One region of the Pseudoalteromonas sp. AWM4_233 genome, then DNA from elsewhere that is predicted to be linked to it. Evidence: predicted binding sites of a transcription regulator. Region 1 holds the regulator's gene; each other region holds the start of a gene.

Region 1 (7,593 bases):
CGGCTTTAAATGTCATCGATATTGAAAAACAAGCCATAGATGAAATTGCACAATATATTGATGAAAGCTTTGTTGAAGCATGCCAAGCTATTTTTGACTGCCAGGGCAGAACCATAGTCATTGGTATGGGTAAATCAGGGCACATAGGCAACAAAATAGCTGCAACACTCGCCAGTACAGGCACCCCCGCTTTTTTTGTTCACCCAGGTGAAGCAAGCCATGGTGATCTGGGTATGATCACCAAAGACGATGTGGTGTTACTGATCTCAAATTCGGGAGAGACCAGCGAAGTCGTCAATATTATTCCTGTTATAAAGCGCATTGGAGCTAAAACCATTGCCATGACTGGTAACCCTAACTCTGCAATGGCTAATCTTTCTGATATTCATTTGTGTATCGCGGTCTCAAAAGAAGCCTGCCCATTGGGATTAGCGCCAACAGCGAGCACGACGGCAACACTGGTAATGGGAGATGCACTTGCCGTTGCCCTACTAGAAGCACGTGGCTTTACTGCCGATGATTTTGCACTTTCGCATCCTGGTGGTTCACTTGGTAGACGTTTATTACTGACCTTAGATGACATCATGCATCAAGGTGAGCAAATGCCAATCATCGAAACAGGCAAACTAATCAAAGATGCGTTATTCGAAATATCGAGCAAAGGCTTAGGTATGACGGCAATCGTCGATGAAAAGGGAATCTTAGCCGGTATTTTTACCGACGGAGACTTACGCCGTATTATTGAGCAAAAACTCGATTTGCACAGCGCAAAAATTGATGATGCAATGACAGTCAAATGTACAACCGCAAAAGCTGATATGCTTGCGGCTGAGGCGTTAAACATCATGGAAAACAAACGCATTAATGGTTTGATCGTGGTTGATGAAACTAATCGCCCAATTGGCGTTCTGAACATGCAAGACTTATTAAAAGCAGGAGTCATTTAAATGCAATTTGCCGACTTATATCAGCCTATTAGTCAGGATGTAGTAACCAGAGCAAAGCAAATTAAGTTACTTATTTGTGATATTGACGGCGTATTCTCTGACGGCCGTATTTACCTTGGCAATAATGGCGAAGAATTAAAGGCATTTAACACCAAAGATGGCTTCGGTATAAAAGCACTGATCAACTCAGGCGTTGAAGTTGCCGTCATCACCGGTCGCCATTCACTGATTGTTCAGCAACGTATGACTAGCTTAACAGTAGAACATATTTACCAAGGGCAAGAAGACAAGGTGAAAGCTTACGAAGAGCTGAAAGCCAACCTAAACCTGACAGATATCGAAATTGCTTATATTGGTGACGACGGTCCTGATTTGCCAGTCATGGAGCAAGTGGGTTTTGCAGTGGCCGTAAATGATGCACACCCAATCATTCGCAATCTTTCACACTACACGACTTTACTGCCTGGTGGATTTGGCGCAGTGAGAGAACTAACTGACTTACTCATGTTGTGCCAGGGTCATACACTCGGCACATCAGGAACAAGCGCATGACGGTCAACCGCGTCATATTATTAATTATTTTTGCACTGACCATGTATTGGATATGGTCACCGTATTTTGATCAGCCTAAAAAGCAAAGTGCCAGCGAAGAAGAGAGCATCGCCACCCCTGATTATGTTGCTACAGATCTAAAGCAAACCAAATATTCTGAAGCCGGCATACGAAATTACCTAGTTGAAGCGAATAAAATGGAGCTTTATCAGCAGCTCGGGTTTAGCCATTTTACATCACCGACATTCACCCTGTTTAATGGCCCACAAAATTGGCAACTTTCGGCCAATGAAGCCACTTTATATGAAAATAACATGCTGATCTTAGAGGGAGATGTTAAAGCCCTAAATCTAACTGAAGGTGCTATGATAAACCAAATCAGCGCAGACCATATTCAAGTAGATATAACTCAGCGCGCCATGCGCTCAGATCTACCCGTAGAAATTGTGGGTCCTCACTTAAATATAAAAGGGCAAGGCCTCAATGCCGACCTCAATACTGAAATTATTGAGCTCATTAACCATACGCGAACCATTTACTATGACCAATAAACTACTTCTTTCACTGCTACTACTCGGCTTTTCTAACTTTGCTTTGGCTGAAACAGCACCTATGTCACAAGTATCAATTAAAGCAGGTAAGCAGCAAGCACAATTAAAGACAAACATTGGTATCTTTGAAGAAAATGTTGAAATCATTCATGGCAACCGTGAAATTTATGCCGATAGATTAGAAGTACATCAGCGTGAAGAGCTCGGTGAAAACAAGCAGCTTTTAGTCGCAACAGGCAAACCAGCTCGTTTTATCGAAAAGCAACCGGATGGCACAGTATTAAGCGCCAGCGCAGAAGAAGTTAGGTATGACGTTGCCAATAGACTACTTACCATCAAAGGCAAAGCTGAAATAAGCCTGGGAGGTCAAAGTACAAAAGCTGAAGCGATTATTTATGACATCGAGAAGCAACTGATCAGTGCTGAGCGAAACGAACAAAATCAGCAACGTGTACACACGGTATTGATACCAGAGAAAAAAGCATCAAAGTCTAACCCTGAACAAGGTCAATGAGCATGAGTGTGTTAACTGCCACAGCCCTAGCAAAAAGCTACAAAGGCCGCCAAGTCGTAAAAAATGTCAGCCTAAGCGTGGAAGCCGGAAGCATTGTTGGTCTTCTCGGTCCTAATGGCGCAGGTAAAACCACCAGTTTTTACATGATCGTTGGTCTTGTGCCTAGCGATAAAGGCAAAGTCACCATAGATGATGAAGATATCACTTTGCTACCTATGCACAGTAGAGCACGCATGGGCATTGGTTATCTGCCTCAAGAGTCTTCAATCTTCAGAAAGTTGACTGTTTATCAAAACTTAATGGCTATTTTAGAGACCCGTAAAGACCTCAATAAAGTACAAAGAGAGCAAACTTTAGACGACTTACTGGATGAGTTTAATATTCAACATATTCGGGACAGTCAGGGCATGGCTTTATCAGGTGGTGAGCGTCGCCGAGTTGAAATTGCTCGCGCTTTAGCCGCAAACCCTAAATTTATTCTTTTAGATGAGCCTTTTGCTGGCGTTGATCCGATTTCGGTGTTAGATATAAAGAAAATTGTTGAGCATTTAAAAAACCGCGGCATTGGTGTCCTCATTACAGATCACAATGTAAGAGAAACCCTTGATGTTTGTGAGAAAGCTTATATTGTTTCACATGGTGAATTAATCGCGTCAGGTACGCCTGAGTCAGTTTTAGCTGATCAAACCGTAAGAGACGTCTACCTAGGTGAACAATTCCGTCTATAGTTAAAGCAAGACATAATCCAAATAACAAAAAGGATTGTTAGAAATACATGAGGCAATCGCTACAGCTGCGCATGGGGCAGCAACTAACCATGACACCACAATTGCAACAAGCAATTCGCTTGCTGCAATTGAGCACACTTGATCTACAGCAAGAGATCCAAGAAGCGCTGGATAGCAACCCTTTACTCGAAGTAGATGAGTCGGAATTAGAGCCAAGTACTGATGGCAATGATTCAGACAAAGCGACCAAAGACACTGACTCTAGCGAGCAACTCTCTAACTCTACTGATGATGGTCACGGTGATGAACCGACCAGCGATTACGAACTCGATAGCGATGCAGCACTGAGTAAAGACACTGTCAGTGACGATCTCGCGATGGATGTGACATGGGACGAGTACATGAGTGCAGCACCGAGCACCAGTAGCGGCCCTATGCCTGAAGACGAAACGGTTTATCAGGGTGAGACCACTGAAACATTACACGAATATTTAATGTGGCAATTAGAACTCACGCCATTCAGCCCAACCGATAAAGCCATTGCCGTTGCCATTGTTGAAGCCGTTGATGATGCAGGCTTACTTACTGTTAGTACCGAAGAACTCCTAGAAAGTATTAATGAAGGCAATGACGAAGAGTTAATTGAACTCGATGAAGTAGAAGCTGTATTAAAGCGTATTCAACTCTTTGACCCTGTAGGTATTGCCGCTCGCTCATTACAAGAATGCTTATGTATTCAACTCAATCAGTTTGATGCAGACACGCCTTTCATAGCTGAAACAAAAATGGTGTTAAGCGAGCATATTGATTTGCTGGCCAGCCGTGATTACCGCACTATCATGAAAAAGACCAAGCTCAAAGAGCCTGAGTTAAAAGAAGTGATGACACTCATTCACAGCCTTAATCCTAAACCTGCCGCCAGCATTATTCGTGAAGAATCTGAGTATGTTATTCCTGATGTGTCGGTGAAAAAAGTAAAAGGCCGCTGGGTTGTTGAGCTAAACCCTGAATGTATGCCTAAAATTAGGGTTAATGATCATTATGCGGCAATGTCACGCTCAGTAAAATCAAGCACTGACAGCCAATTCATTCGCTCTCACCTACAAGAAGCAAAATGGTTTATTAAGAGCTTAGAAAGCCGTAATGACACTTTAATGAAAGTTACCAATTGCATTGTGCAACAACAACAGGCATTCTTTGAACATGGACCTGAGGCAATGAAGCCTATGGTTTTGAATGATGTTGCTGAGATGGTCGAGATGCACGAGTCTACCATTTCTCGTGTCACCACTCAGAAGTACATGCATACACCCCGTGGCATTTTTGAGTTGAAGTACTTCTTCTCAAGTCACGTAAGCACTGAAAACGGAGGTGAATGCTCATCGACTGCGATTAGAGCATTGATCAAAAAGCTAATTGCTGCAGAAAATACAGCTAAGCCATTGAGCGACAGCAAAATTGCAGATATATTGGCAGAACAGGGAATCAAAGTGGCACGTCGTACAATTGCGAAATACCGCGAGTCACTCTCTATTCCACCGTCAAATCAGCGTAAGAGCTTGATTTAAGACGTAAACCAAGAGAAGGAAAATGCTTATGCAACTAAATTTAACTGGTCGTCACGTAGAAATTACAGATTCATTAAGAGACTATGTAAACACGAAGTTTGCAAAGCTAGAAAGGCATTTTGATCACATTAATAACGTTCACGTGATCTTAGATGTTGAGAAGCTGGTACAAAAAGCCGAAGCTACCGTTCATTTAAATGGCGGTGAAATTTTCGCTTCAGATGAACACTCTGATATGTACGCAGCCATTGATAAACTCGTTGATAAACTCGATCGCCAAGTTATCAAACACAAAGAGAAATTAACTCGACACTAACCATGAAACTTAGCTCGATTATCAACAAGGACTGCAGTAAAGCTGCGGTCCTTTTTAATAGCAAAAAACGTGCGCTAGAGTACATCAGTGAATTAGCGAGCCAACACCTTCCAGAGCATAACGCCCACGAAATATTAGATGCATTCCTAACGCGGGAAAAACTAGGCAGCACAGGCATAGGCAAAGGTATTGCTATTCCTCATGGCCGCCTTACAGGCATTGATACTATTTTTGCCATTTTAGTGACTAATCAAAACGGTATTGATTTTGACGCAATAGATAACCGACCAGTCGATATTCTCTTGGCAATGCTTGTACCTGAAGGTAATAATGCAGAACATCTAAAGACCTTAGCTGCAATTGCTGATAAACTAAACAACAAAGAGTTTTGCAAGCAACTTCGTCACGCAAAAGACGATGAGGCACTCTATCAACTTATTGCACTTCAAGATTAATTAACAGAGAGGAATCCATGGAACTGATCATCATTAGTGGTCGCTCAGGGTCGGGCAAATCCGTTGCCTTAAGGGTATTGGAAGACCTAGGTTATTATTGTGTTGATAACATTCCAGTTAATCTCCTTCCTTCTTTGGTTAGAAGTGTTTCTGATAACTATGACAAAATAGCCGTCAGTATCGATGTTCGTAACCTGCCAAAAGAGCAACAAGAATTTAATGATATTCTTGAATACTTACCAGGCTTTGCAAATCCCACGCTGTTCTATTTAGATAGTGATGACCAAGCACTGATCAAACGCTTTTCAGAAACACGCCGATTGCATCCGCTTTCTTTAAATAACCTGCCGCTTGATTTAGCAATTAAAGAAGAAAAGAAATTACTCGATGTGTTAATCACACGCGCAGATGTGCTGCTCGATACGACAGATTTAAGTGTACACCAGCTAGCTGAAACCATTCGAGAGCAGATCCTTGGCAAAAAAGATAAGCAACTTATCATTACTTTCTTATCTTTTGGTTTTAAACATGGGATCCCTAAACAAGCCGATTATGTATTTGATGCGCGCTTTTTACCAAACCCGCATTGGGAGCCTGAACTAAAACCACTGACAGGTTTAGATCAACCAGTTAAAGATTATCTGGCAAGCCACAGCATAGTGCAAAAGTTCACGTGGCAGATCCAAACCTTTGTCCAGACTTGGTTACCTCATCTAGAGCGCAATAATCGCAGCTATTTAACCATTGCAATTGGTTGTACTGGCGGACAACACCGCTCTGTTTACCTAGCACAAACCATTGGTGAAAGCTTTGCTAAAACTCATAACAATGTGCAAATACGTCACCGCGAACAAGACGTAGACTAAAGTATGGTTAAGGCAGAAGATACTTTTCTAATCCAAAACAAGTGTGGTCTGCATGCACGCGCAGCCACAGTACTTGCACAATTAGCCCAACAGTTTGATGCGCAGATCACCCTTTACCAAGATGACAAAGAAGCTCCTGGTGATAGTGTACTCGCTTTGCTCATGCTTGAAAGCAGTCATGGTAAGCAGCTTCGAGTGTGCTGTGAAGGTCCAGATGCCCAGCCTGCACTCACAGCCATTGGCGAGTTAATTGCACAAAAATTTCATGAAGATGAGTAACCAAGCACTTGGTAACTCTGCAAAAATTACGTTAAACTTAAGGCACTCTTTTAGGCGCCCACAGTAACTGCCTAAACCTTTATTCTCGGTGCACACCACCTAATAAATGGATTGCCTATGCCAGAAGCCTTAGAACAAGACTATACGTTGCAACAATTACAACAAGTAACGCACGCAATAAACAATGGTCAGTTTGTTCAGGTTAGGCGTATTCTGGCTGAAACTCCCCCCTGCGACACCGCATTACTACTTGAATCTTCCCCGCACAAAGTGCGTACACAGCTATGGCAATTAGTTGACCCTGATATTCAAGGTGATGTACTCGAAGAGCTATCTGAAGACGTTCGTATTGGTATTATCAACCAAATGGATCCAGAGCTCATTGCAGCCGCAACTGAGGATATGGATGACGATGACTTAGGTGAAGTACTAAGAAGCTTACCTGATGACGTCTATCAAGACGTTGTCGGCGCAATGGACGCACAAGATAGGGCAAGGGCAACCCAAGCGCTTTCTTATCAAGAGCGCTCTGCGGGTGCATTAATGAGCACAGATACGGTCACCATTAGACCTGATGTGACGCTCGACGTGGTACTGCGTTATTTACGCCTACGAGGCGAGTTACCCGATGGCACCGACGATTTATATGTCGTCGATAAAGAAAACCAGTTTATCGGGGCGCTGCCTGTCGCAACCCTTTTAACGAACTCACCCGATAAAGTGGTTGCAGAACTCATGGATGATGAGAAAGAAACTATTCCCGTTTCAATGGATGAAAGTGACGTGGCGCAACTCTTCGAACGTCATAACTGGATTT
Region 2 (7,593 bases), 2.5 Mb from region 1:
TAACTTTAAATCTGCTATTGAGTATGCACCTAATGGGATAGCGCTTGTAAAAGTAGATGGCACTGTAATGATGTTAAATAAAGCCGCTGAACGTTATTTAGGGTGTTGTAATAAACAAGGGCAGCACGTATCTACACTGTTTGGTTATGAGAATTATCAGCAAATTTCTCAGGTATTAGAGCATTTATCAAAGCACAAACAGTCTGTTGACCAACTGAGTTTGACACAATCTGGAAGCTATCCGTTTCTCGATTTGCGTGTGTCTTTGGTATGTGACAGTGAAGAAATGCCCAAGTATTTTGTGATCCATATTCAAGATATCACAGAAATCACCACGTCAAGGATGGAAGCCGAAAGAGCCACATTAGCCAAAAGCCGCTTTATTGCCAATTTAAGCCATGAAATTAGAACCCCCCTCAATGTCATTATTGGGCTGGTGGACATGGTAAAACGAGCTCTTACAGAGAAGCAGCAGAAAAGTCGCTTAGACACAGTCACGCATGCCGCTGAAACCTTGTTAGAGATGCTGAATGATATTTTGGATTTTGCCAAAGTTGAAAGTCATGAAGTGAGCATAAAAAATAATGACATTATTGTTAGTGAACTCTGTGAAAATCTTCAAGAGTTAATTGAACCGCTGGCAAACAAAAAAGGGCTAGCAGTTTCCTATACAGTTGATGAAAATGTATGGCCTTGTTTGTATGGCGATAAGCAAAAGCTTACGCAAATTCTGTTGAACTTATTGAATAACGCTGTGAAGTACACACAAAAAGGCACGGTAAGCTTAGCTCTGAATCTCACTAACTCTGATGCTGAGACACAAACCATTCAATTTAATGTAAAAGATACCGGTATAGGCATTAAAGAAAGTGACCAAGTAAAGCTATTCGATGCCTTTACCCAAGTTGATGATAGTCTGTCTCGTGAACACGAAGGAATAGGATTAGGGCTTGCCATAGTAAAACATGAAGTTGAGTTATTGGGGGGCGCAATCGCCTTACAAAGTCAGTTTGGTGAGGGCAGTGAATTTTACTTCTCACTCACTCTGAATAAAAAGCTGTCCTCAGCTGCAAAAGTAGCTAAAAGGTGTGCATATTTTGGTGCTGCTGCCCCTAATTTACTTGAAGAGTTTGGTATATGCACAATACAAGAAGCGGATGTACTACCAGATAATAGTCATTATTTAATTGTTGAAAAAGGAAGTTTATCTAAGTTATCACTTCCTTTTTTGAGCTCAATGGCAGGACTTAGGCGCATCTATGTGAATCAAGCAGAGCCTAAAGTAAACGACGTAGACTTGGCAGACATATCTTTGCGCTATCAAGAAGGAGCATTTATTCAATCGTGCTTATCAGATATATTTTTCAAACCTCAAGAAGTGGCAGTTTTACCAGAGTCTCTTGAACATGAAGCTAAAAATCCTAAACCTCAAAGCGGTTATCAAGGTGCATTATGTTATGTGGTCGATGACAATGACATAAACTTAGACATCGCTAAAAATTTATTACAGCAATTGGGCGTCAGTATTGTCGTCAGTCAAACGGCAAAAGATATTTGTGATGCGGTCGATAACCTAAGGCCAGATATTATTTTTATGGATATCCATATGCCTGAAATTGATGGCTTCCAAGCAGCGAAGCAACTCCATGATTGCCAGTATTTAAATGAGATCCCCATTATTGCCCTGACAGCAAATGCAGAAATCTCTTCTCAACAAGAATATTTGCATTCTTCGATGCAGGGATATATTAATAAACCTGTAACCATTGAAGAGTTAGAGAAAATATTGGTTAAGCATGTAAAGCCACAACGTAAGTTTTTTGACGAAGCCTTTGCGCTTCAGCAAATGATGGGTGAAGCCACATTATTAGATAATATGATGGTAAAATTTCTTGAGATGTGCGAGAAATATATAACGCAACTAAAATCAAGTTTAGAGACTAAAGAAATGATTTTATTAGCGCATAGTATTAAAGGGGCATCAGCTGGGTTAGGATTTGAACAATTAGCAGAAGCAGCGAAGCAGTTAGAAGCAGAGTTAAAACAACAACAAAAAATAGTAAATCCTAAGTTAGTCTTTGAGCTTGAAACGCAATTATTAAAAGTACAAGCGTTTCTGAAAAATAGAGCAAGTGGGTGTTAAATGGCAAAAATTGCGCATATTTTAATTGTAGATGACGACCCGCTTAATCGTGTCGTATTAGAGAACACCTTGTCAGATGAGTACAGTATCTCACTGTGTGCAAGCGGTGAAGAAGCGGTCAGTTTTCTAGAATCAAATACGGTAGATTTAATTATTTCAGACATTCGTATGCCAGGTATGAGTGGGTATGACTTGCTTGAAAAGCTAAAAGAAAAACAGAGCACTTATTCTATCCCATTTATTATTATCTCTGCGAGTAACAGCTACAACGATGAAGCTAAAGGGCTTGAAATGGGCGCGATGGACTACATCACAAAGCCGTTTAGTCCAGTCATTGTAAAAGCGAGGGTGAAGAATCACTTAGCGATTAAGCAAAAGAATGATTTGCTCGAAAAATTGGCTGCGATTGACGGTCTAACAGAGATCCCCAATCGTCGATTATTAGACGAAACCTTAGCGAGTTATTGGCAGGATTGTTCACAAAGCCATGAGCCCTTTTCGTTATTCTTAGTTGATATAGATTATTTTAAAGAATTTAATGATACCTATGGTTATGCAGCGGGTGACGAGTGTTTAATAAAAGTCGCACAAGCTTTGAACGAAAGCAGCCGTAAACATAATGGTTTCGTTGCTCGATATGATGGAGTGCGATTTGCAGGGCTACAAAAGGGTAAAAATAAAGAGCAAATCTCACTGTTTGCAAAACATATGCATGATGTTATTGATGCGTTGAAAATCCCTCATAAAAGCTCGCCAATTTGCGCTCATGTCAGTATTAGTATTGGCATAGTACACATAGATAAGGATTTTAATGGCAGTGATCAAGATGTTTTAAAGATTGCTGATGACGCGCTTGTGAAGTCACATATGCAACAAGAAAGGGTCACAATATTAAGCCGTTAGAAGAGTTTAACGGCTTAATGAAATGCTTATAGAATTTGTAGTAGAGCTGATTGACCAAAACCAATTAGCTTTTCATCCTTAAACACCAGTGGCGTGCACTCGTCTTTTGTTACTTTGCCATCAGAATGTTTGCTGTTTGTTGCAATGTAAATCACTTTGAAAACGCCTTCATCTTTTTTCACTAACTCTGTAAAGTCAGGAGTTGGCAATTGACCCAGTACTTGGTTGTAGTCGGCACCTAAGTCTAGGCTCGCTATAGTTTTACGGTTTTCTTCTTGCTGATATTGCCAGCGATTACCATTATGATTTGACGCCCAGCCTGGCTCAACGCCATCATCAGAAACAGCCACAATACAGCCTGAAAGTAATGGTGCACTTAGCGCAGCAACAAGTAATAATTTTTTCATTGTAGATTTCCTTAAAAAATTCGTTTCAGATAATTTGTTTTTATTAGAGCAATATTGTTGCCAACTTTAAAAGTCTTTATTTTACAATTGTCTGTTGTTTTTTATACAGATTTTGAAGTGTTGACCCTTCTAAATTTTAGGGTTATTCACCAAATTTTAGCGAATTACACAACAACATTACTGGCTCTGCCATTGTTAAAGTTAACAATATTATTTGCGATTTCTTTCACTAGTCGTTCAATAGACTCTTTTGCCGCCCAAGCTGTATGTGGGGTCAGTATTAAATTGTGACCTTGATAATTGGCAAGGGGATTGTTTGCTTGTGCAGGTTCAACAGATAATACATCAAAGCCCGCTCCTGCAATTCGGTTATTTGTCAGAATTTCAACTAAAGCCGCTTCATCAATTATACCGCCTCTGGCGGTATTGATCACAAAGCTGGTAGGTTTAAGCAAACCTAAGGTCTCCCTATTGAATAAATTTCGGGTTTCATCATTAAGCGGGCAATGAATAGATAACACATCGGCCATCTTTAACGCCTCGTTGAATGCTATTCGGCCAGGGCGAATATCAGTAGCGTTTGGTCTTTCAGCAATAATGACCTGTGCGCCAAATGCGTCGGCAACTTTGCCAACAGCTTGTCCTAAGCTACCATGGCCAAAAATCACAAAGTTTTTACCCGACAATTCAGTGATCGGATAATCAAGGCGACAAAACATATTACTTTGTTGCCAAAGACCATTCGCACAATCTTGCTGGTAGCGGTGAATATTAGTCATTAAGTTGCCAAGTAGAGTAAAAGTATGTTGCACGACTGATGGGGTTGAATAACCCGCGACGTTACAAACACGAATGCCCAATTCTTTAGCCGCATCAAGATCAATGTTATTCGTGCCAGTCGCAGCAACACAAATGAGTTTTAGATGAGGTAATTCAGCTAAGGTTGTAGCATCTAGCACCACTTTATTAGATATTACAATGCCTGCATCTTTGCAGTGAGTAAGTACCTGCTCTTTATTTGTGTGCTGATATGTGGCCAATTCACCAAGAGCTGACAAAGGTGTTAGATCAGTATTGGCGAGTGTGGCGGCATCGAGTAAGGCAATCTTCATAAATTTAATCTGCTCTGTTGACCTTGGAGTTTACTCAAAGGTTTATAATGTGCTTAATAAGTCGGGAGTGTAAGATGAAAATAGGCGAATTAGCAAAGCGTTTAGATATTAGTACGGATACTTTAAGGTATTATGAAAAGCATGGCCTACTGAGTTTTAGTGAACGCAGTGAGTCAGGTTATCGTATTTATAGTCCTAAACATGAAAAACAAATGCAGTTTATTTTAAGAGCAAAAGCAGTCGGGTTCAGCCTTAAAGAAATTCAAGAATTGTTAGCAATTAAGGTAGAAAAGCAACAACATAGCTGTGGTGAAGTGAAACAACTTACTTTGCAAAAAAGACAAATTGTTCGTGATAAGATAGCTGAATTACAACGTTTCGAAAAATCTCTATCATTGTTGGCAGATGCCTGTTGTGGCGGCCCTGAGCTTGCGACCGGCTGTTCAATTTTAACCACCTTGGAGGCAGCAGATGACATTGTTATCTAATTTCTGGTCTTTATTTTTAGTTTCAGCCCCTTGGTTAATGTTGGGGTTATTACTGGCAGGCCTTTTAAATATCTTCATACCTAAAAACTTTTTACAAAAGCACTTAGGTAAAGAAGGTGTGTGGACGACCATTAAAGCAGCCTTAATTGGTGCGCCAATGCCATTGTGTTCATGTGGTGTTATTCCTGCCGCAGTAGGACTTAGAAGGGCTGGTGGCTCAAAAAGTGCCACCACGGCGTTTTTAGTGTCTACACCAGAAACTGGTGTAGATTCAGTATCAGTGTCTTATGTGTTACTTGGGCCATTTATGGCTATTATTAGGCCAATAGCCGCGGTATCGAGCGCGATAGTGGCAGGTTTATTAGTAGGGAAAGAAAAAGAGTCTGAAACAAAGAACTTAGATAAAGAGACTCAAACAGCTGCAATTACAGGTACAAGCTGTTGTGCTCCTAAGTTAGAGGGTGTCGAGAATGGCACTGATAAGCAGACAAGTTGCAGTAGTAAAAAAGCAGAAATAGTAACAAAGCCAAAAGCATCATGCTGCTCAATGTCATCTGATGAAGTGATACTAAAGAAAGAAGAGAAACCCGCAACAACAAACTGTTGTGGTTCGAAGAAACTAGAAGAGCAATCAAGCTGTAGTAGTAAAAAAGCAGAAACAGTAACTGGTACAAAAACTGCTTGTTGCGCAACGTCATCTGAGCCTGTCATCGTAAATAACAGCGAAGCGTTTCTTGAAAAAACGACAAGCTGTTGTCATACAGCGCACCCAGCAAAACCTGCGAACAGCGGATCATCGTGTTGCGACAGCAAAAAAGAAGACCATCAAGCAACGTCTTTCTTCTTCAAGTTAAAGCAAGCTGTGTATTTTAGTTGTAATAAGCTACTCAGTGACACCATGGGGTGGCTGATGATCGGGCTGTTTTTCGCCGCGCTAGTGCAAACATATGTACCGACCTCATTCTTGAGTCAGTGGGGTGATGGCATATTGGCAATGGTCGTGGTGATTTTGGTGAGTATACCTATGTACATTTGTGCAACGGCTTCTACGCCAATTGCTGCAGGCTTATTGATGGCTGGTGTATCACCAGGTGCCGTATTGGTGTTTATGTTGGCAGGACCCGCAACCAACATTGCTACTTTGGGTGTGGTTGCAACTGAGCTTGGTAAACGTGCCGTGAGCGCCTACTTAACAGGTGTGATTGGTGTGGCGATTGCTTTTGGTTTTTTAACCGATTATTTAGTCGAGCAGTTTGGCTTTGAAGTTAATCCAGGTCATGCCATGGAACATGAGCTAATGCCGAGTTGGTTAACCCAAGGTTTGGGGATTATATTGTTGATTTTAATGTTGCGATTAGTTTTGATATCGTTAAAACAGCGAATGAAATGATAGGCTTATCTGGTCGGAGTTGATAACCTTAGCATCCGACTGATTAGCAAGATAAAATACGACGTTTTTTTTACCCAGTAACAATGAGTAGTTTTGTGGATAAATACGCAGATATAAGACCTTACAATGATGAAGAAGTCCCAGCCGCGCTGTCTCGTCTTCTAGAAGACAATGACTTTATTGATGTAATTGCTAAGCATAATGCGCCGAGTTGGTTAAATAAATGGCCTTTCATTGCAAGACCTTTAGTGCGTAGTCAGCTACGAAAGAAGTGGGGCAATATCGCAACCGTTGAGCAAGTTCAACAAGAAGTCGCGGGTTACCTAGAACTGTTAATCAAGCGTACCACCAGTAAAGTAACTTTCTCTGGCTTAGAAAAGCTTGATAAGTCAACGCCGTATTTATTTATCTCAAACCACCGTGATATTGCTTTAGATCCAGCCATCATGAACTGGGGTTTACATTCTCATAATATGCAAACTGTGCGTATTGCGATTGGTGATAACTTACTTCAAGTACCGTATATCAACGAGCTCATGCGCTTGAACAAGAGTTTTATCGTTAAGCGCTCAGTGAAAGCCCCAAAAGAAATGCTTAAAGCATTGAGCCAGCTTTCTGCTTACATCTACGACTCTTTAGATACGGGTAATTCAATTTGGATTGCACAAAAAGAAGGCCGAGCGAAAGATGGTGTAGATCAAACTGATCCGGCGCTTTTAAAAATGCTGCAACTGCAAGGTCGTCGTTTGAAGCTGTCTTTTGAAGACTATGTAAAGCAGTTAAAAATCGTTCCTGTGTCGATCTCTTATCAATACGAGCCATGTGCCGTTGCTAAGGCCAAAGAGCTGGTACACAAAAAAGCCCATGGCGAGTATGTAAAAGCTGAAGGTGAAGACATAGAAAGTATCATTGAAGGTATGCGTTCAGATAAAGGCCATGTGCATGTTTCGTTTGGTACGCCAATTACAGAAGAATGTGATACACCGGAAGCCCTGGCAGCAAGTATTGATAAACAAATTATCAGCCAGTATTACTTACACTCAACAAATTACATTGCAGGTGGTCAAGAAGAAACGGTGTCAGCAGAACTTAAGAGTGAGTTTCAAACTCGACTTGAGACTATTCCAAGCGAATTACACCAACAGATTTT
Region 3 (7,593 bases), 720 kb from region 1:
TCACCTGTATTTGCTGTACCAGACACATTCATTTCTAAACCAAAAGACTCGCCACTTGTGATAGTACTTGAATCAATGACCCCTGCTGTTACATTAGCAGTTGATGGCGTACCGATCACGTTACCTTTGCTGTCTACAGCAGCTATTTCTACCGTTGTTGCGCTCGTAAAAGTTACTCTAAAGTCAGTAGCTGGGATTTCAGAACCTTTACCAGCTTCAACTGTCGCATTAACTGAAGCAGTACCCGTGTTATCGGCATAGGCATAGCCGCCTACAGTAGGAATCGAAAAAATGTCACCGCCAATATTACCGTCTAAGTCCATACCTTTTTTGTTTTGTTCATTAAAGGCATCAGCTAACGCTAAGCCTATTTGACCTAGTTGATTCTGGGCTGGATGTAATATTTCATCTCTGAACGCCAGAAGACCACCCATTTTTCCTCGAAGCGTACTAATATTCACATCTAATTCAATGGCTTTTCCATCTGGAGAATCTAATTTTAGTTCTTTTATATTTGGATCTGGGTCGCCATCCATATCAAACGTATTAAAAGTGCCATTTTCCATAACTAATGATTGACCTGACCCTAGGAAAACTAATTTTTCACCGTTCGGGCCATCTAATGTCTCAATATCCACCAGCTCCGCTAAATCTTTGATGGCTTCATCACGTTCATTAACCACTGAGTTACCGCTGGTGATCCCAGATTGCTGCTCAACGGCAACCACTTTGTCATTTAAATCACTGATCTTTTGGATTAGGTTATTGGCTTCATCAGCCATAATACTGAGCTGTTCATTCACAATATTGTTCTGATCAAAAACAATCCCCGAAAGGCGGTCCATCTGATCGACTAAGTTTTGGGCATCCGTTAAGAACAGTGAACGAGTGACCGTTGAAGAAGGTAAATTCATTGCTTCTTGCAGGTTATTGAATAAAGAGTTAATGCTGTTATTTAAACTATTAGACTCTTCACCAAACAAAGTATCTACGCGAGATGACTCAGTCACAAATTGTTCGTAATAAGTTTTATTGGAAATATCACGATTCAATTGCTTTTGAGCAAACTCATTAATTAAACGAACAGTTTCGCCACGGCCAACTTGGTTACCCACCATAGTGCTATGTTCGGTTCTTTCGCGAATATAGCCCTTAGTATTTAAGTTAGAGATGTTCTTACTGGTCGTTTGAAGTAATTCAGAATTCGCTCTGATCCCCGCACTACCAATATTCATTAAATTGAAAGACATCTTAGTTAACTCCTTGACGTACTAGCGACGTTAACATCTGTTTAAATTCTCCTCGCTGTAAGACATTCTTTATTTTTTCTGCATAGTTTGGATCTGTGGCATAGCCGGCCTGCTGAAGTTCATCTAGGTACTGCTCAGGTTTATCTGTGTTATTCAATGCCTGGCTGTAACGTGGATTACTTTGAAGAAAATCGACATAATCATTAATGCTGTCTTTAATTGATTCATAAGCTCTAAAATTGGCTTGTTTTTTCACAGGCAAACCTTTCTCAAACTCTAATGTCATTTTTTTGGCATGTTCACCCTGCCAAGATCTATCCGCTTTGATGTTGAATAAGTTAAGGCTACTGCTACCATCTTGCTTTGCAATAACATGCTTACCCCAGCCTGTTTCGAGCGCTGCTTGCGCAATCATGACTGCTGGGTTCAAACCAATTTTCTGTGCTGCTGTTTTTGCGTGTTCCCACATTTCACTGATAAATGATTCTGGAGAGTCAAAGCGAGTTTGTTCATCTGCTTTTTCTGCTTTAGCAACCTCTGGCGTTACTTCAGGTTGACGACGAATAAACTCTGGGAGCTGCTCAGTTGTTGTCTTTTGCATCGGTAACTGTGCATCATTACGAAGTACGGATGACGGTTTATATCCATCAACATTAGGTGAAAGCTGTTTAACAATAAGATCAGCTAAACCAAGACTACCTTTTTTTGATAACTCTAAAGAAAGCTGTTGATCATGCATCTCTTGAAAGAACTTCACACCACTTGAATTAAATGGGCTGTTTTTATCTTCCATCGCTTCATTGGCTTTACGCATACTTTTCATCAGCATTTGCGTAAAAATAGATTCAAACTGCTCTGCTGCTTTTTTTAGTGCTTCATTCGATGCTTGTTGATCGCCACCGCTTTTCAACGCATCTTGTCTAAGTGCATTTAGGTCACCTAAATCAAAGAAGTTTTGTTTTTCTAACGGATTGGTATTCATACTCATCAATTACACTAAATTAGTCATACACTAACAAAGCAATAATCGAGCCAAAAAAAACCCCGCAATTGCGAGGCTAACTATTTGATTATAAATAAAACACTAAATGACGACTAATTGACCATTAATAGCACCAGCCTCTTTTAACGCTTCAAGGATCGCCATTAAATCCCCTGGCGCAGCGCCTACTTCATTAATCGCTCTGACCAAGTCATCAAGGCTTACACCCGGATTAAATACAAAGGCTCTTGAGTCGTCTTGATTCACATCGACGATGCTTTGACGAGTAACAACCGTTTCGCCATTTGCTAAAGGTTGTGGCTGAGACACCATTTGATCTTCAGAAATCGTCACTGTGAGGCCACCATGGGTAATCGCAGCTGGTTGTAATTTGACATTTTTACCAATTACAATCGTGCCTGTACGCGAATTAACAATAATTTTGGCTGAGGTGTCTGCCGGTTTAAACTCTAAATTCTCAAGTGTCGATAAATAAGAAACGCGCTGTGAAGGGTCACGAGGCGCAATTACACGAACAGACGCAGCATCCATTGGCTTTGCACTATTAGGACCGACCAAATCATTAATGGTGTCAGCCAAACGTTTAGCTGTTGTAAAATCAGGACGGTTAAGATTAAAAGTAATAAAATCACCTTGTGTAAAAGGGCTTGCAACGGCTCGTTCAACCGTCGCACCATTTGGAACTCGGCCAACTGTAGGAGTATTAATAACAACTCTACTTCCGTCTAACCCTTCAGCGCCTAAACCACCCACGATTAAACTGCCTTGTGCAATGGCATACACATTACCATCAACACCTTTTAGGAATGTTTGCAGTAAAGTCCCTCCTCTTAAGCTACCCGCGCTGCCTATTGAAGATACTGTAATATCAATATTCTGACCGGGTTTTACAAATGGAGGCAACTCTGCATGCACGGCCACTGCCGCCACATTTTTAATTTTTGGCTTTAAGTTAGCTGGTAATGTGATACCAAAACCACTCAGCATGGCCTTAAAGCTTTGCTCTGTAAAACGAGATTGTTCACCTGTACCAGGTAAACCCACTACTAGGCCGTAACCCACTAACTGGTTGGAACGAACACCTTCGACCATGCTGACATCTTTGATCCGTTCTGCTTGTGCTACTTGGCTCATAATTAAAAGCAAAACCGCAGTCATTATTTTGAACATTTTCATCATGGTTCCTTAGAATGGCATTAAGGTACTTAAGAAAAACTTAGCTAACCAACCCGCACTTTGCGCTTCTTGGCCGTCACCTTTACCTGAATATTGAATTCGCGCATTAGCAATTCGGTTCGACTCTACCGTATTATCTGACTTAACATCCGCAGCACGGATAATGCCCTCTATTCGCATAAACTCTTCACCCGTATTAAGTGTTAACCACTTTTCACCACGAACAACCAAATTGCCATTCGGCAGTACGCGCATCACGTTCACCGAAATATTACCAAATAGACTATTTGATTGGTTTGCTTGGCTGTCGCCTGAAAAAGAGTTACTGGAGTTCATTCCGAACTGAAGACTTTGAGTGCCAATATTTACGTTTGCTCCACCAAGCCCTACTACTGGATCTAACGATGCTGCAGTTGACTTCCCTGTTGTTGTATTAGCGGCTTTTGTTGCAGACGTTGTTTCTCTAAGTACAACTGTCAAAATATCGCCAACACGGAGTGCCTTTTTATCACCATATAAATCGTTTGATAAATTTGGGTTAAAAAGAGAGCCAGTTGCGACAATTTGCTCAGCTTGTTGCTCTGGATAAATAGGCGCATAGTAAGGATCGTCTTTTACGACGTTTTTGTTTTGTGTAGACACACACCCAGTTAGAAACAATGAGCCTAAAATAATAAAACTTACAATACGCATAGTAGTCTCCAGAGTTATAGTTGCTGATTAATGTAACTCAGCATCTCATCTACTTTTGAGATAACTTTTGAGTTCATTTCATAAACACGCTGAGTTTCAATAAGGTTCACCAACTCTTCTGTTACGTTAACGTTTGATGTTTCCAGTGCACCTTGCACAATAGAGCCTAAACCATCAACACTTGGGTTGCCCTGAACAGGCGCACCACTGACTGCTGTTTCTGTGTAAAGGTTTTGTCCGATTGGCTCTAAACCAGATGGATTAATAAAGTCACTAATCACTAACTGACCAATGACGACATTTTCTGCTTGTCCTGCAATCGTTACTGACACTTCTCCATCTTGCGAAATACTAATAGATTTCGCATCATCAGGTACGTTCATTTCTGGTTGAACAGGAAAACCTGCGCCCGAAGTCACTATTCTACCGTTCTCATCTGTTGTGAATTGGCCATTTCGAGAATAAGCCACTGTGCCATCTGGCATTTGAATTTCGAAGAAGCCAGGACCCTGAATCATCCAGTCCAGTGAATTTTCAGTGCTTTGCATATTACCTTGAGAAAAGTTCTTTTGGTTAGCAACTACTTTTGCGCCTGCACCTAACATCAAACCTGACGGCAGTTCAGTATCTTGTGAAGAACGACCACCTGGCTGATTGATATTTTGATAAAGCAGATCTTCAAAAATCGCGCGGCTCTTTTTGTAACCAACGGTACTGGCGTTGGCGAGGTTATTCGAGATAACCGAAATGTCAGTTTGCTGGGCGTCTAGGCCTGTTTTACTGATCCATAATGCTGGGTTCATAACTTATACCTCACTCATCATACTATACGAAGAAGAGTGACATGCTTTTCATCCATCTCTTCTGCTTTTTTCATTAACTTCATTTGCATTTCGAATTGACGTTGATGGTTAATCATGTCTGTCATTTCATGTACAGGATTGACATTAGACATCTCTAACATGCCACTCATGACTCGAGCTGTTGGAGATATGTCACAAAAACCACAAAAGCCATCTTCTAATGCCTCTTCTTTGGGGCGGAACAAGCCATCATTGCCTTTTTGCAGTTTACTATTATCAGCCTCGATAATTTTCAGCCTATCAACTACTTCTAAAAAGTTAGCTGGTGCACCTTGAGGACGAACTTGAATTGAGCCATCGTCACTAAACACCACTTTATCAACCGGTACAGGTAAAATTATTGGACCACCTTCGCCAATTACTTGACGGCCATGGCTTGTTACTAATGCGCCATCTGTCTTAATATTTAATGTACCAACTTTGGTATATGCTTCTTCACCAGAAGCATCAAGCACACTGATCCAAGATTTTTGGTCTACCGCTATGTCTAGGTCTCTGCCTGTTTCAACAACTGCACCCATAGTCATATTGGTGCCTGGGCGCTCTTGCATCGCAAACACCCGTGTTGGTAAACCTTCTCCAAACGCTTGCATTGAACGCGCTTGAGCAAAGTCAGCTTTAAAGCCTGTGGTATTGGCATTGGCTAGGTTATTCGCTTTTAATGCCACACCGCGCAAACTTTGTTTGGCGCCCGACATTGCGATATACAGCATTTTATCCATTACATTGGCCTAAAAATTAATCTTAAACCTATTAAAGCAATAAAAGTGCCAACCTAATTTTGACGTTTAAAAAAGAAAAAAAGGCCGCTGTTGCGGCCTTGATGAAAGAGGGTTTAAGTGATTATCGGATCTGTAGAATGTTCTGTTGTAGCGTCGAGTTAACTTCTAAGGCACGAGAGTTAGCCTGGAAGTTACGTTGAGCACTAATCAAATCTACGAGCTCGTTTGTAAGGTTAACGTTCGATTGCTCTAAAGCAGAAGAGTTAATTGTACCCAATGTACCTGAACCAGGTTCACCTGCGATTGGCTCACCTGAGGTTAAACTTTTCTTCCAAGCTGTACCACCTACCTGAGATAAACCTTGTGAGTTTGAGAAACGAACCATGGCAACTTGGCCAAGGAAAGCAGTATCACCATTTGAATAAGACGCAACAACTTTACCGTCAGCACCAATATCAATACCTGCTAAACGACCAACTGTTGCACCATCTTGCTCTAACGCTTTAACCTCAAAACGGCTTGCATACTGTGTAGGTAATTTATTTGCGGTATTACCTTCATCACTCCAATTTACTGTGATGTTATTTGGAAACTGTGCACCATTCGTTAATCGTTGCGACAGACCAGTAGTACCTGTCGATAAAATATTGATATCAGGAAAAGTTGTTTCTGGTGCAGTTACATCTGGCAGACCTGCAGCAGTGAATTGCAAGGTATCAATTGGTGTATGTGCACCAGTTGCAGTTTCATTACCATTGATATCAATGGGGATCTCATCCATTGTTGCGAATACTTGCCAAGAGTTATTAGCAACAGCTGGATCTTGTTTCACAAAGAAAAACTGTACAACATGTGGCTCACCTAACGAATCATAAATGGTCGTTGATGTTGATGAGTTATAACTTGTACTATCGCCTGGATCGAACGTTGTAGTTGATGGTGCACCAGCACGTGAATCTAAATTCATTGAACTATAAATGTTTGACGTGTGACGAGGCGAACCAGATGCGTCAGGAATTTGAATTGGAGAAGCAGTACTCAGGCTCAGTGATGTTGTATTACCCGTACCAGGGTCAACCGGAAAGCCTTGTAAGTAATTACCTGCGGCATCGGTTACGAAGTTATCTTTATTAAGCTTAAACGCACCTGCACGCGTATAGGTATAATCTTGTGAAGCAATATCTTCACTCATTGCAAAGTAGCCTTCACCCGTAATCGCTAAATCTAACGAATTTTGGGTAAATTTAAGCGAGCCTTGGTGAAACTGCTGAGCAACCATAGTCGTTTGAGCACCATCACCGTTTTTAGTTTTGCCTGAACTAAATACTGAAGATGCATATACATCTGCAAATTCTGCACGAGACTCTTTGAAACCTGTCGTGTTAACGTTAGCAATGTTGTTTGCTGTGACATCTAAGTCTTTTTGTGCCGCAGCTAATCCTGTTAATGCAATATTGAAACTCATGTTTTCACCTCTTTCACTTAAATTTACTTAAGTACTTAAATTCTATGCTATCTCTGCGACGTCTGATAATTTCACTGCGCCAGAGCTCGTATTAACAATGATGCCGTTAGCACCGTTTACGTTAACACTGTCAATGTTTTTAAAAGTGGCCATGGGTAAACTTGTATATTCGCCATTTAAGCTACCCTCAGCCTTAATTTTGTAATTACCTGCTGGCATGGTTTCTCCGTCACCGTTTTTACCATCCCACTCAAAGCGGATCGCACCAGCTTTTTGAGCTCCCATATCTATCTGACGAACTAGTTGACCTTTGTCATCAAATATACTGACCGTTAATTTCTCTACAGGACTTTGGGCTATAATTGAGCCTTTTGCTAATTGGTCATCACCAAAGTCTATTGAATCCGATTCTAATAGCGCT
Region 4 (7,593 bases), 710 kb from region 1:
TCGACTAGTTCGTTTTCAATTTCTGTAACTGCCGTTAAATAGGAGTACCTACCCGCACCATCTGGTGGCGGCATAATTTTTTCCCAGTTCATGTTAACGATTCTTTCAACCGCACCGACCAAAAAGCCCTGCACTGAACGGTTGTATTCAGCAATGATAATAAAACAGTCTTTAATGTTTTCGATGGGTGGACCACCCACAGCTAAAGACATGTCGATAACTGAAATAGTTTGACCACGAATATGGGCAACGCCGCGAATGTAAGAATTTGATTTCGGCATACTGGTGAGGGGCGGACACTGAAGCACTTCTCTAACTTTAAATACATTGATGCCAAATCTTTGACGACCTCTCAGTCGAAAAAGTAGCAACTCTAGGCGGTTTTGCCCAACCAACTGAGTACGCTGGTTTACAGAGTCTAAAACACCTGCCATTTCAATCTCCTACATAACGGTCATCTTGGCAATATCATACGCTTTAAAGGATACTAATCATAGAAGTACCTTGAAGGAATATGGTATTTCACGCAAAATATTTATACCTTGTTTATCAAGATAAGCATAGTCGAAACATCATGAGTTTGTTAAAAAAAACCAAATCATATGAGATTTTTTGTGCAATGGCTTGTTTTCTAGCCAGCTACATGAGCCAAGCACAAATTTATACGAACACCAACTTAGAAATGGGGGCTGAAAGGTTTATTACTCAACAAATTGAGCTAAACCCTGATATCAAAACAAACATTAAAGCATTACCATTAGATGCTCGGTTGTCTAAACGTGCGTGTGAGAGCCCTTTATCATACTCAACCAATGCCATACCGCCTTTTAACCGACAAGTTACTGTAAAAGTAAAATGTGGAGACATATCTGGCTGGACTCAATTTGTGCATGTAAGAATTGAAGAACTTCATCCTGTGATCGTTACGACTCAGGCCATTAACAAAGGAGAGCTAATTACCAGAGAATCTATCAGCATTGAATTTAAACCTAAACATTTTGTCAGGGCCAGTAATTTAGATACTGAACGATATCTACTTGGTAGTAGAAGTAAAAGAGTAATTAGAGCAGGTACCGCCATTGGACTCCATCATATCTGCATGGTTTGCAAAGGCGACAACGTCACTATTTATGCTAAAACTCGCACTTTGACGATAAAAACTACTGGCGTTGCACTCCAAGATGGGAACATTGGTGAGCAAATAAGAGTTAAAAATCAAAAGTCTGGAAAAACTATCTCAGCAAGAGTAAAAGATGTAGAATCTGTAGAGGTTAATATTTAATTTTTTTGCTAAAGTTATACACTAATAGGCCGATAGTAAGGCATGAGTAATTTTAGGGTCAATTATCATGGTTAATAATGTAAAAGGGCAACCTCAGTCCAACAGCACGCTTAATAATATTAAGCAACAAAAAGCTGAATTACAAAAATCGGATGCTAATCAAGCAGCTGTTGTAGCTAAAGCTCCCCAGAAGGCTGCAACTGATTCTGTAAGTTTAACGCCGCAAGCACAACAACTTAAGAGCTTGCAAGAAAAAGCACAGCAGCAACCAGCTTTTGACAGTAAAAAGGTTGAAGAGCTTAAAAAAGCGATAAGCGAAGGTAAGTATCAAGTCGATGCTGAAAAGCTTGCAAAGAATATTGCCGCATTCGAGTTTGATGTGTATGGATGATCAAATTAATCTTTGTCATCACAAGTTAGAAAATCAGATACAGCATCTAAACGCTTTGACCCAGCTCTTAGATGCTGAGCTAGAATGTCTTGCCAGCAAAAAGGGCGATGGCCTTAAAGACATCGCTCGTGAAAAACTTACTCTTCTCAATTCCATTCAAAAACTAGATAAAGAAATTTCAGGCTTTAACAAAGATATTTTTCAAATCGAACAAATTACACCTTTAACCAACGCAGTTAACTCTTTGCTTTTAAAGTGTAAGAAACAAAATGATGTTAACGCCCAAGCCGCCCATCAAGCTCAGCTTGCGGTACGAGAATTAAAAGACATAATTATCGGTGCGCCTACCTCCATCACATACGGACAAGATGGTGGGGTCGTCAGCGCGAACTCTGAGTTAGTTAAAAACCTCAAAGCCTAATTCTTAAAAAGTGAAATACCACTTACTTTATTAGTAGTAAATCACTCGCTTTACTTTTCTTGGTTTTATAGCACTAATGTATAATTCATGTACTTTTTTCATATCTAGCTCTAATTCTGTCGCGTATGTATCACCGACAGAGTAAGTTTTCACTATTTTAGCACCTTTAATTAAACCGCCGACTTTACTCGATAACCCATCTGTTTGCGCAATTGCCCCTTTTACAGTCATCGTTGATGTGAGCTTTTGACCGTGTACTTGCTCAGCTAGTTCTCTATATGCTTCTAATTTAGACACTTTAATTGCCATCAGCATCTTTTGCGCATCCGATTCACCTGGCTGATTGCTTAAAGGCGCATACCCTACAGCTCGTAAAACAGGATAGTAATCCGGCTCTTCGTAGGTATACTCTATATGTTTATCAAATACTGAACTACAGCCAGTAATTAGAATAGAACATGTTACCAATGATGAATAAAAAACGTTTTTCGCTTTCATAATAAACACACCAAATTAAAGTCTGCTAATTCAATGCATTTTTCACGCCAACAAAGCTGGTACGTCTATTGCTTTTGATCTTTTAAGCAAATCAGTTTGGAATAGAGATGATGAAACATATTCTGATAATTGTACTACTTGTATTCTGCGCTCATGTAAAAGCGGAATGGTTTGAGGTAGTCGGTTATGGCGGCATAGTTGATGGTGATACGTCTTCAGCAAGACAAATGGCTGTCAAAGATGCGATCACCCAAGCTTTGATATTCTCTGGGGCTACGGTGTCTAGCGTTCAAACAGTTGCCGATGGTGTTCTCGAGCAAGATGAATTAAAGATCAAAACCCATGGTCAGATACAACATGTGAACTTAATAAATGAACAACAACAAGGCGAACAATACTCTGTCACGCTACATCTAGATATTATTCCTCAGCAAGCACAGTGTCTTGAGTCAAAATTTAATAAACAGATTACTGTCACACAAAGCCAATTGACACACCCAGATCAAGCTAGGCTAGGTCAAATTTTTGACATACCCAAAGCCAGTTCACAGCGTTTATTTAATACTTTAAACGAACGAAATTTAGGCGTAAAAATGATCCCATATATTGATCGAAAACTAGATGTCAGGGCATTCTTTGCACAACAGTTTGAATATAACGCCAACTTAATTGACACGTTAAGTCGCAGTAGTAACAGTCAGTATGTGTTGCTGAGTCAAATAACAGATATTTCTCAAGGCAGAAAAATGAACAACGATTACGCATTTTGGGAAAGTGAAGCCTTTATGCGCAACTTTAAAATTGATTTTGCGCTATTTGATTCACAAACAAATGATCAAGTCTGGTCTCAGCATTACAGCACTCAGGGTATTTGGCCACATAAAAAAACTCAGATTGTGAATGTAAATAGTGAGGAGTTTTGGCGAACCGATTATGGTCAAAAGATTCAAACTATTTACAATAAGGTGAGTCAAGATTTGAACACCGCTGTAAGTTGTCTTAAGACAACAGGTAAAATATTAATGATCGACTCTGATAGAGTGGTGATTAACTTAGGACAAAGCCATGGGCTTGAAGCGGGGCAAGTACTTTCAATCCTTCACAGAAGCAATTTGACTGCGGCAAATGGTATGCAGTTTTCACATCATATTCAAACCATTGAACAAGTTGTAGTAGAGCAAGTGAATGCGCAAAGTGCCATCGCTAGAAACTTAAGTGACAGGCCTTTGAGTAATATTCAGCTTAATGACGTCATTAAGGTGGTTGTTAAAGAGCCTGAATCATTCACGTTAAAATAACTTCATATACCCACAATTCAAGCAATAAGATAAGGGTAATCTAGTTTTTAGATTGCCCTTATTTGTTTTACTTACTTTAATCTAAATGTGCATTATAGATAATAAGGGCATTCAACTATGAGGAAATTAATATGCTAGAAAATCGTGAAGGACAAACTGTACCCTCTGTATCATTTCCTGTGAGAATTGGTAATGATTGGCATACCGTCACAACAGAGCAACTTTTTAAAGGCAAGACAGTCGTAGTATTCTCCTTACCAGGCGCTTTTACTCCAACCTGTTCATCGACACACTTACCACGTTATAACGAGCTGGCAAATGCATTCAAACAAAATAGCGTTGATGACATAATTTGTTTATCAGTCAACGATACCTTTGTTATGAACGCCTGGGCGAAAGATCAAGAAGCTGACAACATCACCCTACTCCCTGATGGTAATGGAGAGTTCACGGACGGGATGGGCATGCTTGTCGATAAGGCTGACTTAGGCTTTGGTAAACGAAGCTGGCGTTACTCTATGCTGGTTAAAGATGGTGTTATTGAAAAAATGTTCATTGAGCCTGATGTACCTGGAGATCCTTTCGAAGTTTCGGATGCCGATACCATGCTTGATTACATCAACCCAGAGTGTGAAAAGCCTCAGCCTGTGAGCTTGTTTACCAAACCTGGATGTGGCTATTGTGAGAAAGCTAAAGCACACCTGATCAGTAAAGGCATCCAATTCGAAGAGATTGTATTAGGCCGTGACGCTAGCCTAACAAGTTTGAAAGCGATTTCAGGCCAAGAAACAGTGCCGCAAGCATTTATCTCTGGAAACTATATTGGTGACTCAGAAGCGATACTGTCGCATTTCTGATGACTAGTTCAAGCTGTTGATAATACTCTATTAAGCAAATTAAATTAAGCTAAAGATAACAAGGAAGTTATTTTGCTGCGATTAAATATAGAAGTTTAGGGTAGTAGTGATATGAATAATCAAAATGAGTGGCGGAGTGGACGGGACTCGAACCCGCGACCCCCGGCGTGACAGGCCGGTATTCTAACCAACTGAACTACCACTCCGCAGTGGTGGGTATTTATAGAGCCAGTTCTGGTGTGACTCTTAGATATCTAATGGCGGAGTGGACGGGACTCGAACCCGCGACCCCCGGCGTGACAGGCCGGTATTCTAACCAACTGAACTACCACTCCGCAGAGATATCTTATTTTTCATTTGCATTGGCGGAGTGGACGGGACTCGAACCCGCGACCCCCGGCGTGACAGGCCGGTATTCTAACCAACTGAACTACCACTCCACGAGCAAATAATTTCGATTAAAACGTTGGCGGAGTGGACGGGACTCGAACCCGCGACCCCCGGCGTGACAGGCCGGTATTCTAACCAACTGAACTACCACTCCACTGAGTTTTAATCTTTCCCTAATTGGCGGAGTGGACGGGACTCGAACCCGCGACCCCCGGCGTGACAGGCCGGTATTCTAACCAACTGAACTACCACTCCACACTTAGGAAAGGGTGCCTAAAGGCATTTTGTAAGATTGGCGGAGTGGACGGGACTCGAACCCGCGACCCCCGGCGTGACAGGCCGGTATTCTAACCAACTGAACTACCACTCCAGCGCGACTTACAAATTTTAGAATAATTGGCGGAGTGGACGGGACTCGAACCCGCGACCCCCGGCGTGACAGGCCGGTATTCTAACCAACTGAACTACCACTCCGCTTCATTCTTGTTGTCAGGTTGCTCCCTGACAGCGGCGTGAATAATACGAATCGACCTGTTTAGAGTCAACTGTTTTTTTTAAAAAAACTGTCTTTTTTAGTCTCCATCCATAGAAAGGTTCAAAATATCACCTGATTTGTTATTTTTTGAACCATTCGTATCATTTGCGTTATCTTTGTCGCCACCCTGTTCTGTTGTCGACTGCTTTTTCTTGAATGACGGTAATTTAATTTTCAGCTTAATTGGCTTCTTCTGAACAAAGATTCTGATCACCAACCAACCAATTAACATCACAAAAATATTTCCAACTGCGATAATGCCTATTAAAGCGCCGGTACTCAATGATGGTTCAGGCTCTGGGGGAGGCAATTTAGCAAGTAAAGGGTTTATTTTGGGCGCTTGTAACTCAGGCACCTTCTCAATTGGCCTTTCAATCTCAAAGTTATACATAGGTAACTTGGCCATAAACTCCCGACCATTGATATTTTCACCGAAAACAGAAAACTCGATTTGATAGCGACCCCAATCGTAATTACTCACTTCTAATTTGCGGTAAAGACGTGCTTCTGGGTTAATCGTAAAAATTTGCTCTTCCCCATTTGGATAAAAGATCTTGCCTTGAAAAATAACTGTTTCAGGTTTAATGATATTTTGATCTAACTTAATCAACAGTTCATGACTGGCTGTAGCATTACTGGCGAGCGTCAAATCAAACTCAAAGGGGGGCTCTGCAATAACGATAGGCGCTTGTACCACCCTTCGTTTCAGAATGGGCGTTTCAATATAGAACTCTGGTTGCCACTCACCGGCAGGAAAAACAAGTTTAAATTCTCCGGTAAAAATACCGTCCATCGGTCTTTCATCAAATTCGCGACCATCATCTTTGAATTCGGTCACACTTTGTGTGCCAGCCCCAAAATTGTCATATTGATCATTGTTAGTACTCACGAACTCGACGATTAGGCTGACCACATCTCGAAAATAGCCGACATCGATAGGCTTATCATCGTTCGTTACTTGACCTGTCACTTTGAGAGTTTCTCCCCTAAACATCAGCTTAGGTAATGGCTCTACCGCCAGCTCAATGTCACCTAACACCATAATTCGGCTATCGGGTTGCACTCTACCTATTACCTGCCAAGGACCTGGCGTTGGGTTTTCTATGGTAATAAGGTCATAGCTTGCTTCATCGTACCACTCTAGCATTTCATCTTTCATAGCATGATGCGCGTAATATTTACTGCCATCAGGCTTAACTAAGATAACCGCTGGGGAGCCTGGCTTTCGAAAGAAAAGCAGTGTAATTTTTTCGACTTTATGATCAATACGGAAGCGGTTATCTAATAGCGGCACTTCATTTACTTTGCGATTATTCTTCAACAACGTAATCGACGGGGTTGTTGTGAGTGCAATACATTCATGAACAAACAATAAGAGCAGCACTAACAATAATCGCTTCATATAAAATTTACCTTAATTTTGTTGCCAAAGAGTCTCGCCATTTTTATTAACGACTTTCAGCCTTTCTTCATGCTCTATTACTTCATCGGCAGAAGCTTTAACAACTTTAAGTGCCGGACGGTTATCAGCCAAACGTCTAATACTGGTGTTATCAGTTTGCGATGTGTCTTCGGTATTATTCGCCAAGTTCATTTTTACTTGACCACCCGTCATCGCTAAATAAACATCAGCTAAAATCTCGGAATCCAGTAATGCGCCGTGCAGGGTACGTTTTGAATTATCGATGTCATAACGTCGGCACAATGCATCTAAGCTATTCTTCTGACCTGGGTGCAGATTTCTCGCCATAACAAGCGTATCAAGCACTTCGCAATAGTCATGAGTGTTAGGATAACCTTGCTGTAACAGCGCAAATTCATTATCCATAAAGCCAACGTCGAACGGCGCGTTATGAATAATGAGCTCTGCGCCCTTGATATATTCGAAGAACTCTTGTGCTACTTGATGATAAAGCGGCTT

What was found. The regulator sigma-54, encoded in region 1, starts transcription at its own class of promoters, with help from an activator protein. The targets are predictions, from matches to a motif close to GTTGGCACGNNNNTNGNNT.
Region 2: the regulator sigma-54 is predicted to act here: its motif matches at 3,500-3,518, upstream of ACXAC4_RS12175 (DUF3192 domain-containing protein).
Region 3: the regulator sigma-54 is predicted to act here: its motif matches at 5,742-5,760, upstream of ACXAC4_RS04185 (flagellar basal body rod protein FlgF).
Region 4: the regulator sigma-54 is predicted to act here: its motif matches at 2,648-2,666, upstream of ACXAC4_RS04130 (flagellar assembly protein T N-terminal domain-containing protein).

What each region holds. Positions count from the first base shown of each region.
Region 1 is NZ_JBSWSZ010000001.1:227,345-234,937, reverse strand. Features, by position in the region: gene ACXAC4_RS01125 (KpsF/GutQ family sugar-phosphate isomerase) at 1-947, shown strand, start outside; gene kdsC (3-deoxy-manno-octulosonate-8-phosphatase KdsC) at 948-1,499, shown strand; gene lptC (LPS export ABC transporter periplasmic protein LptC) at 1,496-2,050, shown strand; gene lptA (lipopolysaccharide transport periplasmic protein LptA) at 2,040-2,564, shown strand; gene lptB (LPS export ABC transporter ATP-binding protein) at 2,567-3,292, shown strand; gene ACXAC4_RS01100 (RNA polymerase factor sigma-54) at 3,340-4,860, shown strand; gene hpf (ribosome hibernation promoting factor) at 4,889-5,176, shown strand; gene ptsN (PTS IIA-like nitrogen regulatory protein PtsN) at 5,179-5,631, shown strand; gene rapZ (RNase adapter RapZ) at 5,649-6,497, shown strand; gene ACXAC4_RS01080 (HPr family phosphocarrier protein) at 6,501-6,776, shown strand; gene mgtE (magnesium transporter) at 6,894-7,593, shown strand, end outside.
Region 2 is NZ_JBSWSZ010000001.1:2,720,632-2,728,224, reverse strand. Features, by position in the region: gene ACXAC4_RS12185 (PAS domain-containing hybrid sensor histidine kinase/response regulator) at 1-2,143, shown strand, start outside; gene ACXAC4_RS12180 (GGDEF domain-containing response regulator) at 2,144-3,046, shown strand; gene ACXAC4_RS12175 (DUF3192 domain-containing protein) at 3,073-3,453, opposite strand; gene ACXAC4_RS12170 (D-2-hydroxyacid dehydrogenase) at 3,618-4,565, opposite strand; gene zntR (Zn(2+)-responsive transcriptional regulator) at 4,640-5,053, shown strand; gene ACXAC4_RS12160 (SO_0444 family Cu/Zn efflux transporter) at 5,037-6,443, shown strand; gene ACXAC4_RS12155 (lysophospholipid acyltransferase family protein) at 6,539-7,593, shown strand, end outside.
Region 3 is NZ_JBSWSZ010000001.1:947,036-954,628, reverse strand. Features, by position in the region: gene flgK (flagellar hook-associated protein FlgK) at 1-1,250, opposite strand, end outside; gene flgJ (flagellar assembly peptidoglycan hydrolase FlgJ) at 1,252-2,232, opposite strand; gene ACXAC4_RS04200 (flagellar basal body P-ring protein FlgI) at 2,335-3,429, opposite strand; gene flgH (flagellar basal body L-ring protein FlgH) at 3,439-4,122, opposite strand; gene flgG (flagellar basal-body rod protein FlgG) at 4,137-4,925, opposite strand; gene ACXAC4_RS04185 (flagellar basal body rod protein FlgF) at 4,943-5,707, opposite strand; gene flgE (flagellar hook protein FlgE) at 5,829-7,172, opposite strand; gene ACXAC4_RS04175 (flagellar hook assembly protein FlgD) at 7,215-7,593, opposite strand, start outside.
Region 4 is NZ_JBSWSZ010000001.1:936,761-944,353, reverse strand. Features, by position in the region: gene ACXAC4_RS04155 (chemotaxis protein CheV) at 1-434, opposite strand, end outside; gene flgA (flagellar basal body P-ring formation chaperone FlgA) at 575-1,282, shown strand; gene flgM (flagellar biosynthesis anti-sigma factor FlgM) at 1,350-1,673, shown strand; gene flgN (flagellar export chaperone FlgN) at 1,666-2,094, shown strand; gene ACXAC4_RS04135 (LPP20 family lipoprotein) at 2,125-2,592, opposite strand; gene ACXAC4_RS04130 (flagellar assembly protein T N-terminal domain-containing protein) at 2,700-3,890, shown strand; gene ACXAC4_RS04125 (glutathione peroxidase) at 4,022-4,747, shown strand; tRNA gene ACXAC4_RS04120 (tRNA-Asp) at 4,877-4,953, opposite strand; tRNA gene ACXAC4_RS04115 (tRNA-Asp) at 5,006-5,082, opposite strand; tRNA gene ACXAC4_RS04110 (tRNA-Asp) at 5,111-5,187, opposite strand; tRNA gene ACXAC4_RS04105 (tRNA-Asp) at 5,215-5,291, opposite strand; tRNA gene ACXAC4_RS04100 (tRNA-Asp) at 5,316-5,392, opposite strand; tRNA gene ACXAC4_RS04095 (tRNA-Asp) at 5,431-5,507, opposite strand; tRNA gene ACXAC4_RS04090 (tRNA-Asp) at 5,535-5,611, opposite strand; gene ACXAC4_RS04085 (TIGR03503 family protein) at 5,710-7,074, opposite strand; gene dnaQ (DNA polymerase III subunit epsilon) at 7,087-7,593, opposite strand, start outside.